2 linked regions of the Rhodohalobacter sp. SW132 genome follow. The protein of the gene in region 1 interacts with the protein of each later gene in a pairwise test. Links are inferred from orthologs where the notes say so. Each region holds a gene or a part of one and is shown in the gene's direction. Other genes may lie near its edges.

Evidence for each region.
Region 2: the proteins of dnaA (region 1) and dnaB interact in binary tests that used the Escherichia coli proteins (3 or more experiments, as listed by UniProt). The link is inferred for Rhodohalobacter sp. SW132 from one-to-one orthologs.

The regions. Positions count from the first base shown.
Region 1 is NZ_QUOK01000001.1:189,241-197,058, reverse strand. Bases 1,930-4,921 are described here. They hold dnaA (chromosomal replication initiator protein DnaA), read left to right. Parts: upstream 1,930-2,698; coding sequence 2,699-4,144; downstream 4,145-4,921. Other genes in these bases: folK (2-amino-4-hydroxy-6-hydroxymethyldihydropteridine diphosphokinase), read left to right, coding at 4,509-4,921; folB (dihydroneopterin aldolase), read left to right, coding at 4,156-4,521; prmC (peptide chain release factor N(5)-glutamine methyltransferase), read left to right, coding at 1,930-2,308. In the rest of the region: DYD21_RS00850 (hypothetical protein), read right to left, coding at 1-832; DYD21_RS00845 (hypothetical protein), read left to right, coding at 1,024-1,413; more of prmC, read left to right, coding at 1,439-1,929; more of folK, read left to right, coding at 4,922-4,997; DYD21_RS00820 (deoxynucleoside kinase), read left to right, coding at 5,001-5,645; DYD21_RS00815 (hypothetical protein), read left to right, coding at 5,645-5,866; DYD21_RS00810 (tetratricopeptide repeat protein), read left to right, coding at 5,874-6,416; DYD21_RS00805 (Gfo/Idh/MocA family protein), read left to right, coding at 6,556-7,653; DYD21_RS00800 (DUF305 domain-containing protein), read left to right, coding at 7,817-7,818. UniProt on the Escherichia coli protein: Plays an essential in the initiation and regulation of chromosomal replication. Binds in an ATP-dependent fashion to the origin of replication (oriC) to initiate formation of the DNA replication initiation complex once per cell cycle.
Region 2 is NZ_QUOK01000003.1:443,540-451,279, forward strand. What follows is about bases 1,654-4,567. They hold dnaB (replicative DNA helicase), read left to right. Parts: upstream 1,654-2,308; coding sequence 2,309-3,826; downstream 3,827-4,567. Other genes in these bases: DYD21_RS08770 (6-bladed beta-propeller), read right to left, coding at 1,654-2,027; DYD21_RS08780 (sorbosone dehydrogenase family protein), read right to left, coding at 4,090-4,567. Also shown: more of DYD21_RS08770, read right to left, coding at 882-1,653; more of DYD21_RS08780, read right to left, coding at 4,568-5,280; DYD21_RS08785 (3-hydroxyacyl-CoA dehydrogenase/enoyl-CoA hydratase family protein), read right to left, coding at 5,418-7,740. UniProt on the Escherichia coli protein: The main replicative DNA helicase, it participates in initiation and elongation during chromosome replication. Travels ahead of the DNA replisome, separating dsDNA into templates for DNA synthesis.

The DNA.
Region 1 (7,818 bases):
ACCAGAGACGGCCAAATGTAATAGTGATTTGAGGTGTACCAAAGAATCGCTGGGCATCAAAAAACGGTTCTAAAATCAGCTCACCCTGCTCATCGTATTGAAATGGATTTTGGTTTGGCGCTACATTTTCCCGCAGATCCGGCTGCGTGGGCATCATCATCTGAATGCCGTCAGGAAAGAAATTAAAGTGATAACTAAATTCCACGCTTGTTACCCTGCTGAATGTCCGCCCGAAATCGAGACCAAACTTGAATTCACCCGCCGCACCGAAATGCCATTCGCCGCTGCTCCAGCCTGAAAATATATCGTTGATCGGCTCGAAATAATTATCAGGTCGCTCAATGCCCTGCTCTCTATAGCCATTATCATTTCGGTCGTCGAAATAGGGAAAAGCGAAAGCTGCTACGGGACCCGCAGAGAGTGTAACAAAAAACCGGTACTCTTCTTGAACCTTATCCGCAAAAAGACGCTGGCGCATACCGATCATGGCCGGAAACGCAAATGCACGCTGGTATTTGTTGGGGACAGCTTGTTGCCCGAAGAAGTCCGTAAACGTCTGCTCTGAGGCATCACGAAGTCCTGTAATTCTCGTGTTAAATACCCCTTCTGTCTGAGAGCCGATTACACGGCGGTATTCACCACCTAAACCAAATCCAAAATTATTGATAACAATATCGAACGTAAGGCCGGATCTGTAGTTATCGCTCAGCGGAACAGCCACACGATCCTCCACGCGCAGTTCCGGTTCGGTAACTTGTGCATCCGCCTGCTCCGCAACAGAAAACAGCAAGAAAGTGATTAAAAGTATGAAAGTACCTGTCAGAGATCTCATAAATAAATATTTAGTTCGATGGTGAAACGGTTTTCAGACGGATATCATTGCATTCGAACTTACGAATATATAAATGTTATCGCATTTCTTTACAGTCTCTATTTGATTATTGTTTGATTTTGGCTTTTATTCAGGCAGAAAATTGCACATTACCTTTATATTGATATACACAAAATCCGCCGGGTACGCACATGAGTACAGTAACAAAATATTTGGTTTATGGACCACAATCTACACTGCGCAGAATGGCGCCAAAACTTTTAGAGAGTGTAGAGCCCAAATTTCTGTATAAGTATCAATCACCTGCCAACAACGATGAAGTTTTTGTTGCTGTTTACGAACAGTTTGAAAAGCAGATAAATGCCACAATTACGCTCACCTGTATTATTGAATGCACAGCCACTCAAAACCGCGTAGAGCTGAAAAAGGCTGGCGGCAGGATGGGGTTCCGCGGCAGTTCACTTTCGGAAGAGCATAATATTGAAGCTGAAATCGTGAATTTTGTGATGGACTTTTCAAAACGATTTGGGCTTTCCCTCCAGGAAGAGCAGGAAAAACCAGCTACGGACGACGATAATTAGAAGGCAGTGACGCCAAATCCATTCCATGGCCAGCCAAAAAGAAGAGCTGTGGACCGTTCTGCGTATGCTGGAGTGGGCCACAGATTACTTTAAAAAGAAAGAGATTCCAGACCCGCGCCACAGCATCGAGTGGCTGCTCGCGGAAGTTTTGGAGTGCAAACGGCTGGATCTCTATCTAAAATATGATCGTCCGCTTTCTCAACAAGAGCTCGACTCCATCAGGCCGCTGGTTAAACGGAGAGCCAATCATGAGCCGCTGCAGTATATTATCGGTTATACCGATTTTATGAACGCAAGAATTGAAGTGAATCCATCCGTTCTGATTCCCCGCATAGAAACCGAACAGCTGGTTGAGCTCTTGCTTGATAAAACCGCCGGATTTCACGCCAACAAACTAAATGTTCTTGATATCGGAACTGGAAGCGGCTGTATTCCAATATCAATAAAGCAAGCCGTGCCGAACTGGAACTGCTGGGGAATGGACAACTCGGAGCCGGCCCTCGCCTGCGCAAAACAGAACGCCACGCTCAATTCTGTGGATGTTGTTTTTTTTGAGGGAGATCTTTTCGAGCCCGAGAACTCAGAGGCTGAAAACCTGGAACTGGATCTGGTTGTTTCAAACCCTCCCTATATACAGCCAGGTGAAAAACCGGCAATCGAAAAACAGGTTTCGGAATTTGAACCGGAATCTGCCCTGTTTCATGATAAGCCGCTCGAGGTATATCACTCAATTACCGCTTTCGCTCATCGTAAAAAAGCTCATCTTTTCCTCGAGCTTAACAATACACTGGCCGATGAAATACTCGGAATCGTGCAACAGTTTTATCCCGGTGCAAAAATCGAAAAAGACCTGGATCAAAACCCGCGTTTCATTCTGGCACTTATTGCCGGTTAAATCACTGCTTCACAAGCTCTTTTTTACACAAAATAGATTTGTTTTAGACCCATTGAATAGTTAACAGATTCATGTGGATAACTTGTGGAAAAGTTTTTAAGGGGTGCCTGCCCAACTTGTTTTTATTGTAAAACCATTGTTAGGGAATTGTTATGGCGTGTCAAGCCGAATGTGATGAAAATGTGAAAAAATATTTAACTCTTTGTGCGCCAATTTATTAACATGTTTAATCTAATGTGGATAACTTTTACACAGCCCCGTCATATTTTTTTGATTTCAGCCAAATAAATCGTGATTTTCTCTTCACCGCACGCAAAAAGATTGGGCAGTGCGTGTGGATAACTGAAGGGATATTTGTAACTATTTTAAGAATTTTGGAGGCCAGTACGTTTGGATACGGTAACCGCAGAAAATGCCTGGAATGATTGTTTGGAAATCATACAGGATAACATCAGCTATCAAAAATTTAAATCATGGTTTGAACCTATCAAACCTGTTAAACTTGATAGGGATACGTTAACGATTCAGGTACCGAGTCAGTTTTGGTATGAGTGGCTTGAAGAGCACTACTATAATATGCTTCGCTCTACGATTGCAAAAGTATTGGGTGAAAATGGAAAACTTGAATACTCAGTACTCGTTGAAAAATCTGATAAGCTTGAGGATAACCGCTCCATAAATCTCCCACAGCGGCCAGTTCCGCCGAGTAAGCCGCAGGAGATGAACTCGTACAGCGACTATCATCCCGGAAAAATTGAAAATCCGTTTGTGATTCCCGGTATTCGCAAAACGAATATCGACCCCAACCTGAACGACAGTTACATTTTTGAGCGGTATATCGAGGGAGACTGTAATCGCCTGGCGCGCTCTGCAGCGATGGCAATCGCCGAAAACCCCGGAAAAAATTCTTTCAACCCATTTTTTGTATACGGCACCACCGGGCTCGGTAAAACCCACCTTGTTCAGAGCATTGGAAATAAAATTAAACAAGATTTCGGAGATCAGTTTTCGGTCTTGTATGTCTCTTCGGAAACGTTCACCAATGAATTTGTTCAGGCGATACGGAATAACCGGGCCAGCGAATTTTCCATGTTTTACCGCAATATTGACGTGTTAATTGTGGATGATATTCAGTTCTTCAGCGGTAAGGAGAAAACACAGGAAGAATTTTTCCATATTTTTAACGCGCTTCACCAGGAAGGAAAACAGATAATTTTAAGCAGTGACCGCGCCCCCAAAGATGTACCCGACATTGAAGAGCGTCTGATTTCCCGTTTCAGCTGGGGTTTAAGCGCAGATCTGCAGATTCCGGAATACGAAACGCGGTATGCTATCCTGGAGAGAAAAGCGAGTGACAACGGCATCTCCATCGATCCGAAAATTGTTGAATTTATCGCTCACAATTTTAAATCGAATGTTCGCGACCTTGAAGGGGCGATCATTAAACTTTTGGCTACTGCATCTCTAAAAAATGTGGATGAAATTGATTTGATGATGGCCAAGACCGTATTGAAAGATATGGTGAAAAGTTCGCAGACACAGATATCCATCGAGGTCATCCAAAACTGCGTTTGTGAATATTTTGGGATCGATACAAACAAAGTGAGGGAGAAAACCAGGAAACAGGAGATTGTTGAAGCCAGGCAGGTTGCCATGTATCTCTCGAAAAAATATACTAAATCAAGCCTGAAAACGATCGGGCTTCAGTTTGGGGGTCGTGATCATTCTACGGTTATCCATGCCATTTCAACCATCGAAGAGAGAATGTCAACTAATCCGAAACACAAACGGATTCTGAATGAACTGGAGCAAAAACTGGAAGTGGCAACGATTTAATTCTTTATCGAATGCTGGATCGAATAACACTTAAATCGCTCGCCTACGAAGCGAAACACGGCTATTATGATGATGAACGTCGTGGCGGAAATCGTTTCGAAATCGATCTGACGGCATATGGTTCGTTCCGTGCAGCAGCCACAAATGACCATAATCTGGAAATTACTTTCGATTACGAACGGGCTGAACAGATTGTCAGTGAAGTGATGCACGGTGAACCAAAAAAACTAATTGAAACTTTATGCAGTGAGATCGGCAGTAAAATTTTTGAATCATTCCCGGTTGTAAAGCATTTAAACGTATCCGTTCGCAAGCTCAACCCGCCTATAAAAACCGAGGCATCATACGCTGAAGTCACCCTGGAATGGAAACGGTAATTATTGCAGCCGGAAGCAACCTGGGCGATCGCCATGCGGTGCTCCGGAAAGCAGGGGTGTTTCTCAATTCAATCTCATCATCAACGCCTCTCAAGTCATCCATTTGGGAATCTGAACCTGTGGGACCTTCGAAGTTTACTTTCCTCAATTCCGCCGCAAAAATCGAAACGGATATAAAGCCGGCTGCACTGCTTGCAAAACTGAAGTTATTCGAAAAAGAGATGGGACGTGATGAACAACGCATCCGCTGGGGCCCCAGAATTCTGGATCTCGATATCATCACCTACAGCAACTTGGTGATTCAGCAAGAGAACCTTATTATTCCACATCCGGAATACACGGTCAGACGTTTTGTTTTGCTTCCCATGAATGAGATTCTACAGGACTGGTCAGATCCTGTAACGGGCAGGCCGCTGAAAGACCTTATATCCGGGGCACCGGAAATGCAGATTCAAAAAACCAAACTGAACTGGTAAAAAATGCCAAACCGTTTTGACTTTATTGCCATTGAGGGCGTGATTGGTGCGGGGAAAACCTCACTTGCCAAACTTTTTTCGGAGCGCCACAATGCACGGCTGGTGTTGGAGGAATTTGAAGAGAATCCCTTTCTGCCAAAATTTTATGAAGATCGCGAACGTTTTGCATTTCAAACTCAGCTCGCGTTTCTCGCAAGCCGTTTTAAGCAGCAACAGAAGATGACCAACCGGGAACTTTTTGACGATTTTGTGATCTCAGATTACATTTTTGAAAAAGACCGGATTTTTGCGCGTCTCAACCTCGATGATGACGAACTTTCACTTTATGATAATATCTTTGGGATTATGACCGGGATATCGGCCAAGCCTGACTTAGTAATATATCTGCAAAACTCCGTTGAACGGCTGATGCATAACATAGAAATGCGGGGCCGGGATTACGAAAAAAATATCACTGAAGATTACCTGAAAGAGCTGTCCGATTCGTACAATCAATTTTTTTATCGGTATAATAAATCACCCCTCATCATAGTAAATGCAACGGAGATCGATTTTGTACATAATCCGGATCATTTATCGTATCTTGAGGAACAGATTTTCAATCAACCGATCCGTAGCAACACACATATTCACATTATTCCTGATTAATGCTTTTACGCGGACTATTTTTCGCACTTATTTTTTTTCTGCTCTATCGATATTTATCCAAAAAACTGAGCAGCTTTAACACTCCCCGTCAGAATAACCGGCCAGGCGGGGCACATTCACAAAGATCCGGTTCCAGCTCACAAAATGGCCGGCGCAGAAAAAATCTGGAACATATTGAAGAAGCTGAATTTGAAGATATAACTGAAAAAGAGAAGAAATAGATTATATATGAGTTTTGAAGAAAGACACAAAGAAGGGTATGAACTTCTGCACGAAAAAGACCTCGATAAAAGTCTGGATGTAGCGCGCTCACTACAGCGGCTGAATCCGGATGCACCGGAGGGTTTTACACTCGAAGGAGAAGTGATGCAGAAACTGAACCAGTGGGATACCAGCATTAAGTCGTTTGATGATGCGATCGAAAAAGATTCCGATAACGGACGACTCTACAACCTCAGGGGATATTCCTATCTGAATGTCGATAAACCAGACAAAGCAAAAAAGGATTTCGAACGGGCGATTGCCCTGGATAATTTACCTGCTGCACACAGGAACCTTGTCCTTTATAAACTTATGAATGGTGAAGGCCAGCAGGCAATTCAGTATCTGCTCGACCGCATTAAAAGTGATCCCAAAGACGTTGAAAACTGGATCCTGATGGGCGACCTGATGAAAAAAGGCGGCCATGATGCAAAAGCAAAAACGTACTATGAACAAGCTCTTAAGATGGATCCGGGCAATGAGTATGTGAAGAACCTACTGGAAGAGTAACCGGACGAATAAATTCGTGTGAGTGAGACTGGAGTGTTATGCATGAATTTCAGATCTGAAAACGTTTAAAGTTTTTTTTGCTGTATTGAACAGATGATGTTCACACCCCCAAAAATTCAACTTAAAACCACCTCATGTTATGTCTAAAAATATCACGCGGAAATCATTCCTGAAACATGCCGGTACGGCACTCACCATTGCCTCCGTAGGTTTTCCCTCAATTATTATTCCCCGTAAAAAGGAGAAGATAGGTGTTGCTCTCGTTGGTTTGGGGAGTTATGCAGGCGGCCAGCTTGCCCCTGCACTCCAGGAAACCGAATATTGCGAACTCCGGGGGATTGTAACCGGCACACCATCCAAAATTCCCGAGTGGCAGGAGCGGTACGGAATTCGGGATCAAAACGTATACAACTACGAAAACCTGCATGAAGTAGCCAATAACGATGATATTGACGTGATTTATATTGTCACTCCGCCGGGTGTCCATGCAAGAGACGCTATTGTTGCAGCCGAAGCGGGAAAGCATGTATGGTGTGAAAAGCCGATGGCAATGGATGAAGAGGAGTGTCAGAATATTATTGACGCAGCAAGTAAAAACGGAGTTCAGCTTACCATTGGGTATCGGATGCAGCATGAACCGAATACACAAACAGTCATAAAATTTGGCAGAGAAGAGACCTACGGAGTGATTACCGGTGTACAAACCGGAGCCGGATATAGCGGAGCTCATCGTGATCCGGAGAACTGGCGGCGCAATCCCGATCTCGGCGGCGGTGCACTGTATGATATGGGGGTATACCCGATCAATGCAGCGCGATTTGCTACCGGAATGGAACCCATCGCAGTAAAAGGCCGGCAATGGTCAGACCGCGAGGAGATGTATTCCGACGTTGATGAACACACAGATTTTGAGATGGAATTTCCAAATGGTGTCATTGCCACCGGAGAAACCAGTTTTGGCAACTCTACAAATTACTTAAATGTGGAGTGCACGGATGGATGGTACCGCCTGAGCCCGATGCAGAGCTATCGCGGTGTTCAGGGAGAAACCAGCGATGGAAGAGAGCTTCCGCCAGCGGGAATCAACCAGCAGGCGCGCCAGATGGATAACGACGCACGAGCGATTCTTGATGGTAAAGACCCGATCGTTCCGGGTGAAGATGGCCTGGCAGATATTCGGATTGTGAAGGCAATTATGGAATCATCGCAGCGCGGTGGTGAATGGATAGAGCTGTAAAGTTCTGATTCAGATCTTACGGTCATATTCATCCACGCAATGGGAATGCCGGTATGCTGATTTCCATATCTTTTGTTGACGAAATTTTACGTTTATTCAGCGATCTTTGCTTTTGAAACATTCAAATAATGCTGTATAGTTCTGTTTCTAAAATTTTTAAGATTT
Region 2 (7,740 bases), on another replicon or contig:
TTACTAAAATTGTTTAGATCTACAGGAAAGTTTGTAGGTACTCATCGCATTTTAATAGTCTGGATTTTCTACGTAATTCGGTTCGCTGAACCGAAAAGACCAGAAGGTGTAAAAGATGCACACTATTTTGAAACGTCATCACGGACTCTTTTCCGCGATCTCCAATCATCACACAGTAAAATTTCATGGAGATCTCCATGCTCCATCGGAGCATTATATTTGTAGAAAATTAAGACGGTGATATACATCCGCCGTGCCGTAGGTACGGCATATTTTGATAGGTTTATGGATTATAAATTGCCTCAAAGCCCTTTCAAAGAAACATATTGTTCCTACGGAACATCGTGGATTCGGGACCCTTTATTTCTACAAATATATCGTCTCTACGAGACGGGTTTTTCAGGTCCCTTGATTCGAACCATCCCGTGACTACAGACCCCGATCCACGATCTCCACTCGCATAGCAAATCGTGGGACACATGATTCAAATCTGACGAACGAACCCAAATGGGTGATACCGAATCAGATGCGTCATGACTTATTTGGAAGATAAACGATTACGTCCACCACATCATCCACAGCCTTCTGAATCCAACCCAATAATCATTCAGGACTCCATGCTCCATCGGAGCATTATATTTGTAGAAAATTTAGGCGGTGATATACATCCGCCGTGCCGTAGGTACGGTATGTTTTTTTAGGGTTATGGATTTTAAATTGGCTCAAAGCCCGTTCTAAGTAACATTTTGTCCCTACGGAACACCCCGGATTTGGGATCCTCTTTTTTCTACAAGTATATCGTCTCTATGAGATAGGTTTGTTCATGCTTCTGGATTCGTACTATCTCCTCATCACGGACCCCGATCCGGAAAAAACCACCCTCAAAAACTGTACGAATAAACATTGATCATCTGTTCACCCGTGTCCGATTCTGCAAGCTGGTAGAGTCGTCCTGAATGAGCCTTCATGATTATTCCTTCGGGCATATCCGTAATTCTGCCCAGAATTTCACCGTTTTCATCCAGTGCTATCCACACCTCACTGAGGTTCTCATCATCCCCAATTAGATACATCCAAACCACTCCGTCAGGATCGTAATGGAGTATCTGAACTTTCCCTTTTGTGTCAGGCATCTGACTGATCAGGTTCGAAATCTGGGCACCTTCTAATCCCATCTGTTCTGTAATATCTTCAATGAATTCCCTCTTTTCAGCCTCTGTGAGTGGAATATCAGGTTGTGCAAATCCAACAGAATCGGTTCTCTCTCCGGTTGACAGATCATATTTTTCAAATCCAACCCTCAGGCTGTTGCCAATCATCACCCGGTCTTCATAAAAATTAAAGAGCGTTCTCCTGTGATGTGGAGATGATGTGGTTGCCAGAAGCTGATTGTTGTCATTCCGAAGTTCAATGATCTGGTCTCTTTGAAACTCCATGACCGGATCGCCATCGGCTTCACCATTCTCCCCTACTTTATTCAGTTTGATTACATCCACATCGGGCTCCACGGGAGATGGATATTCTAAGACATAAATTATTCCGTCAGCCGTCATATGAAATTCACGCGGATTAAAATCGGGGCTCAAATCATTAATGTGATGTAGTTCGGGTTGAGTATCATTCTGTAGCCGATAGTGACTCAACCGGCCCTGCGCCCAATCGAAAAGCAAAAGATCATTTTGGTTTGACAGGGATACTCTCCCGATTTGCCGGACTTCACCCGGCCCTTCTCCCTCAGTGAGTTCAGATGAGAGATAGGTACCATCGTTATCGAACAGGTGAATAGAATGCTGCTGATTGTCCACAATCAAAATTTCTCCGCTTTCTGCTACTAATAGCTGCATGATGCGGCCAAAAACCAGGTCGTCAGGCAGTGTATCTTCACTTATCTGGAAAAGCTCTGAAATCTCAATATCCGGTGCGCTCAGGTCATCATACACGGAATCTTCTGATGGTGTGCAGGAAATCAGCAGAAACACTGCTATTGTAACATTGAAGAAGTATAAAACAGAATAGTTTTTGATCATTTTTCTCAGATGAATTCAGGTTATTTGAGGAATGTATCTTACCGGACTGAATTTTTCAAGCCAAACGTGATAAACCTCTGAACTAAACACTTTATACTCCCAAAACTTGAGTTACAGCTGCATGATATGCTATGTATGAAATCTTAAAAATAATCTCCGATTTCCGTTCTCGAATCACCTCCTTTTTTGTTAATTTGATGTTTCATCTTCGGTTCATTTCTGGTACAAGGCTCCAGGTTCAAAACCGGCTTATCGCTCATTTTTAGAACGTTTTTGTGTTTATGGCAGATCAAAGAGGCCCCAACTTTCAGAACGGTAACAGCAGTCACACCCCGAATGACGGGGGGCGGGTTCCGCCGCAGGCAACTGAAGTTGAGGAAGCTGTTCTCGGGGCGATGCTGATTGAACATGAGGCGGCAACGATTGCGCTGCAGCAGCTTCAATCCGAAGATTTTTACAAACCGGCTCACCGCCACATTTTTGAAACGCTTCACGACCTCTACGAACGCGATAATCCGCTGGATCTTCTTACCGTTGAAAATGAACTTCGCGACAATGGGCTTCTCGAAACGGTAGGCGGAGGCGGTTATCTGGCCGACCTCACCCGCTCTGTCAGTTCTGCCGCGAACGTGAGCTACCATGCACAGATCATCTCCGAAAAAGCGATTAAACGAAAGCTGATTCTTCAGTGCAACGAAATCATCAAAAACGCCTACGACTCCACAACTGACGCTTACGAATCGCTCGATTCAGCCGAGCAGCGAATTTTTGAAATTGCCAATACAAAATCGCGGGCAAGTGCACAGGCGATTGGTGATGTGCTGAAAGATACCCTGCAATATCTCGAAGATCTTCGCGGAAAACCGTCAGGCATAACCGGTGTCCCTGCCGGGCTTGATGTGGATAAATACACATCCGGCTGGCAAAACGGGGATCTGATTATTATCGCAGCCCGGCCTTCGATGGGAAAAACGGCTTTTACGCTAACCTGTGCACGTAATGCGGTGCTCTATCCCGACGAGTCGATGCGCAAAAACGTGGCGATTTTCAGCCTGGAGATGTCCTCCCAGCAGCTCGTTCAGCGGTTTCTTACAATGGAAGCCCGGATTGATGCCCAGCAGGCGCGAACCGGTCAGTTGAAAGATGAAGATTTTAAACGCCTGATCGATGCGGCCAGCCGCCTGTTTACAGCCAAAATTTTTATTGATGATACTCCCGGCCTGAGCCTGATGGAGCTTCGCACAAAATGCCGCCGTCTGAAAAGTGAACATGATATCGGTTTGATTGTGGTTGATTACCTTCAGCTCATGACCGCCAACTCCCGCGATATCGGCAGCCGTGAACAGGAGATCGCCATGATTTCACGTGGACTGAAAGGATTGGCTAAAGAGTTAAACGTTCCGGTCATCGCCCTCTCGCAGCTTAGCCGCCAGGTAGAACAGCGCGGCGGCGATAAGCGTCCGCAGCTCAGTGACCTTCGGGAATCGGGATCAATCGAGCAGGATGCCGATGTGGTCTGTTTTCTTTATCGTCCGGAGTATTATGGAATTACAACTACAGCCGAAGGGCAGTCAACCAACGGCCTCGCCGAATTGATTATCGGAAAACAGCGTAACGGTCCGGTTGGATCCTCCAACATGTATTTCGTGAAGCAGTATGCCCGATTTGAGAAGCTCACCCAGACGGATGGAGCAATGCCGGGCGGTGCCGATAACGGCGATACTCCATTTCTGCCGGAAGATAGCCCCGCCACACCGCCACCCACGCACAACCCCGGCGGCGACGATGCACCGTTTTAGTGATTTGAGATTTGAGATGAGAGATAATAGATTTGAGACCTTCCCCTCCCCGGAGGGGACAGACCAGCAAAAGATCGCAAAGCGAGACTTTTACTGGTCAGGGGTGGGTCCCACGAAGCCACGCAAAATCCCCTGCTACGAACCCACCTCTGTCTCGTCGCTTTCCTGCCTGTGGCAGACGCTCTGGAGGCGGTCTCCTCCCGCGGAGGAGGAGATCAAACATATTTTTGTCTGTTAAATACTATCATCAAACCATAAAAAACCTAAAGCGCTTCTGCCGCTCCGCTTCCCAGGAGGTAGATGGTTCCATCAAAACCGGCAATATAGATTTCGTTCTGTTCATCAACCCCGAAAGATGGAATATTGAAGTTTGCGTTGTAGATTTCAGTGTTTGATGGGTTTTCCGTATCTGAAATATCGAGCGCCCAAATTCTGCCAGAGATGAAATCGCCGTAAATATAATACCCATAAAGCTGGGGATAGGCAGATCCGCGGTATACAAATCCGCCTGTGATGGATCGATCGCCCTGGCTGTGATCATATTCATATACCGGCATCTCGAGGCCGTCCGTTTCGCAACTTGATCCCGGAGGGTAGCAGATCGATCCTTCTACAATATTCCATCCGTAGTTCCGTCCGTTTTCAATGATGTGAATCACCTCGCGGTCACTCTGCCCCACATCAGCGGCCCATAGTACTTCGGTTTCCGCATCAAAGCTAAATCGCCAGGGGTTTCGCAGGCCGTAAGCAAAAATCTCTTCACGGAATCCTTCATTATTATTTACAAATGGGTTATCGGCAGGAATGCCGTATTGATTTCCGTTCTGAGGATTATCCACATCAATCCGCAAGATTGCTCCTAAAAGATTGGTCCTGTCCTGAGCATTATTACCGGGATCACCCCCGCCTCCGCCATCGCCGGATGCAATATAAAGATAGCCGTCCGGCCCAAATGCCAGGTGACCTCCGTTATGATTTCCCTGCGGCTGGTTGTAGCTCAACAACTCGACTTCACTTCCTGCATCTGCGCGGTTTGGATCATTAGAAGAGACTTCAAATCGTGAAATCACAGTACGGCTTGGTCCGTATGCAGTATAATTCACATATACATACCTATTGCTTTCAAAATCGGGATGAAAAGCCAGGCCAAGCAGGCCTTGTTCATTTGCACCATCGTTTACCCTTTCCCGAATATCCAGAAAAACTTCTGCATCCTGCGCTTCCGGATCGTTTGAAAACACTGATATCACGCCCTCCTGCTCCACTACAAACAGACGATCGGTTCCGTCACCGGCATTTTGGATGTCAAGCGGACGTGTGAATGAAAGTTCAGGAAAAGCATTTACAATTGCACTTTCATCACCATTTTCGCCAGGCGGGGGAAACGGCTCGGAGGTAGTTTCGCAAGAGGAAAGAAACAGAAGCAGGGGAAGGAAAAGCAATAGTAAACGCATCGGAAATTTTTTGAATTCTAAATTCAGTTAAATCAACGTTTTCCTATGCTACTTCTTATCTAATTGATTGTTTCATCAACCCAAATAAAAGGTTGAATCTACAGGTTCAGCACTTATTTCTCATCAAAACTCAATCCCTAATTTCTCAGCGGCTTACCGGTCTTTAACATGTGTTCCATCCTTTTATGCGTTCGTTCATCCTGAAAACACTCCAGAATTGCCTCTCGCTCAAGTTTCAGAATGTAGGATTCCGAAAGTTCCTGCGGCTCACTCAGGCTTCCTCCGGTCATGATCCCGGCTACTTTACCGGCCAGAATTTTATCGTATGGAGATGCAAATTTTCCTTCAGTCATGTTATAGAGCGTGACGTCGAGGACGCTTTTACCGGTCTGCCCCATCACCTTGATTTTTGGCTCTGCCGGAGGCCTGTACCCGGATTCAGCGAGTGAAACAGCCTGGTTCTTCGCCACCGATAACAGCAGATCGCGGTTCATCAGAATCATGTCCGATTCGCGAAGATAGCCCAGTTCTTTTGCTTTGCGGGCGCTGTCTGACACTTTTGCCAGGCCGATTGTCTTGAAAGCGTGTTTCAGATAAGGCAGCGGATCGGCATCTTCCGACTCCTCTACATTTTCCATCGCCCGAATCAGCAATTCTTTTGTACCGCCTCCGGCCGGAATGAGTCCCACTCCAAGTTCCACCAACCCGCAATAAAGTTCATGATGTGCCACCACTTTGTCGCAGTGCATCATAAACTCCACTCCACCGCCGAAACATCTGCCCGAAACGGCAGCAACAACCGGAAACGGCTGATATCGCAATCCAACCGCAACCCGCTGAAAATTTTCCACGGCTTCCTTTATTTGATCAAAATCTCCATCTTTCAGCGCTTTTCCGGCTTCACTTAAGTTTGCACCGTAGCTGAAATTTTCGTGATCGTGACCGATAACCATCGACTGAAACTGTTCCTTCACGATATCGCAGGCGTGTTCAACCGACTGAACCAGTTCAAATCCAAGTGTCTGCTGTTTGGTTCGGAATTCAAAAAGCGCAACTCCATCACCCATATCATACAGCCCGGCACTTTTGTTGCCCCAAACTTCATTGGGGCCTGTTTTCAGGCCTGCAACCGTAACCGCACCTTTTGCCGGCGGGGAGAGCTGATCGATCTCTCCGGTTGCCAGATTGTAAATGGTGCCATCCTTATAAAATGATCTTCGCCCGCTGTCGAGCATTTTCTTAACCGAATCCGGGACCTCTTTTCCTTCCGAAATCATCCGTTTTACGGATTCGCTCACGCCGATGGCGTCCCATCGCTGAAACGGCCCAAGCTCCCAGTTAAAACCCCACTGCATCGCCCGGTCGATCGACTCCGCCGATTCTGTAATTTCGGGGATTCGATTCGCCGAATAGAGCAGCAGATCGCAATGTATTTTCCACAAAAACCTTCCCGCCTCGTCATCTTGATTTACAAGAAATTTCAGGCGCTCACCCGCTGTTTTGAACTCTTTTTTTGCTTTCTCAGCCGACTCAAACGATACCTCTTTTTGAGGCTCATACTCCAGCGTATCGGGATCAACAACATGGTATTCATTTCCCTTTTCCCCTTTAACTTTTTTATAAAATCCACGCCCTTTTTTATTTCCGTGAGCACCCTCTTCCACCATCTTTTTAAATGCTTCCGGCAGTTTGAAGACCTCACGCCGTTCATCATCAGGTATGGCGGGATAGAGATTTTCAGAAACATGGTTAATCACATCAAGCCCGGCCATATCTGCAGTACGAAAGGTAGCGGCTTTGGAGTATCCGGTCAGTGTTCCGGTGAGAAAATCGATCTCTTCGGCGCGGAATTTTCCTTCAAAAAACCAGGGCATCATCGCCGCCATCGAAAAAACCCCGATTCGGTTTGCAATAAAATTCGGGGTGTCCTTACAGCGAACCACACCTTTTCCAAGAATCTTTTCACAAAACCGGCTCATATACGTCGTAACATCCTCATCGGTGCTTTTTGTCGGGATGATTTCGAGTAGTTTCATGTAGCGCGGCGGGTTGAAAAAATGCGTCCCCAGAAAATGCGCTTTAAACTCATCCGACTGTTCCTCGCTGATTTCCGAAATCGGCAGCCCGGATGTATTGGAACTGACGATGGTTCCCTGTTTACGCACCTTTTCAATTTTGGCCATCATCTCTTTTTTGATGTCCATTCTCTCCACAATTACTTCGCAAACCCAGTCGGCATCTTCAATCCATCCCAGGTGATCTTCAAAATTTCCCGGCTCTATCCGATCCGCCCATTCCGGCAGCGCAAGCGGCGCAGGATTCATTTTCTTGAGCTTCTCAATATTCTCTTCCGATGTTTTATTCGGCTGATCCGGATCATCCGATCTCAGATCCAGCAGCTTTACATTCAGCCCGGCGTTCACACAGTGCGCCGCGATCTGGCTTCCCATCACACCGGAA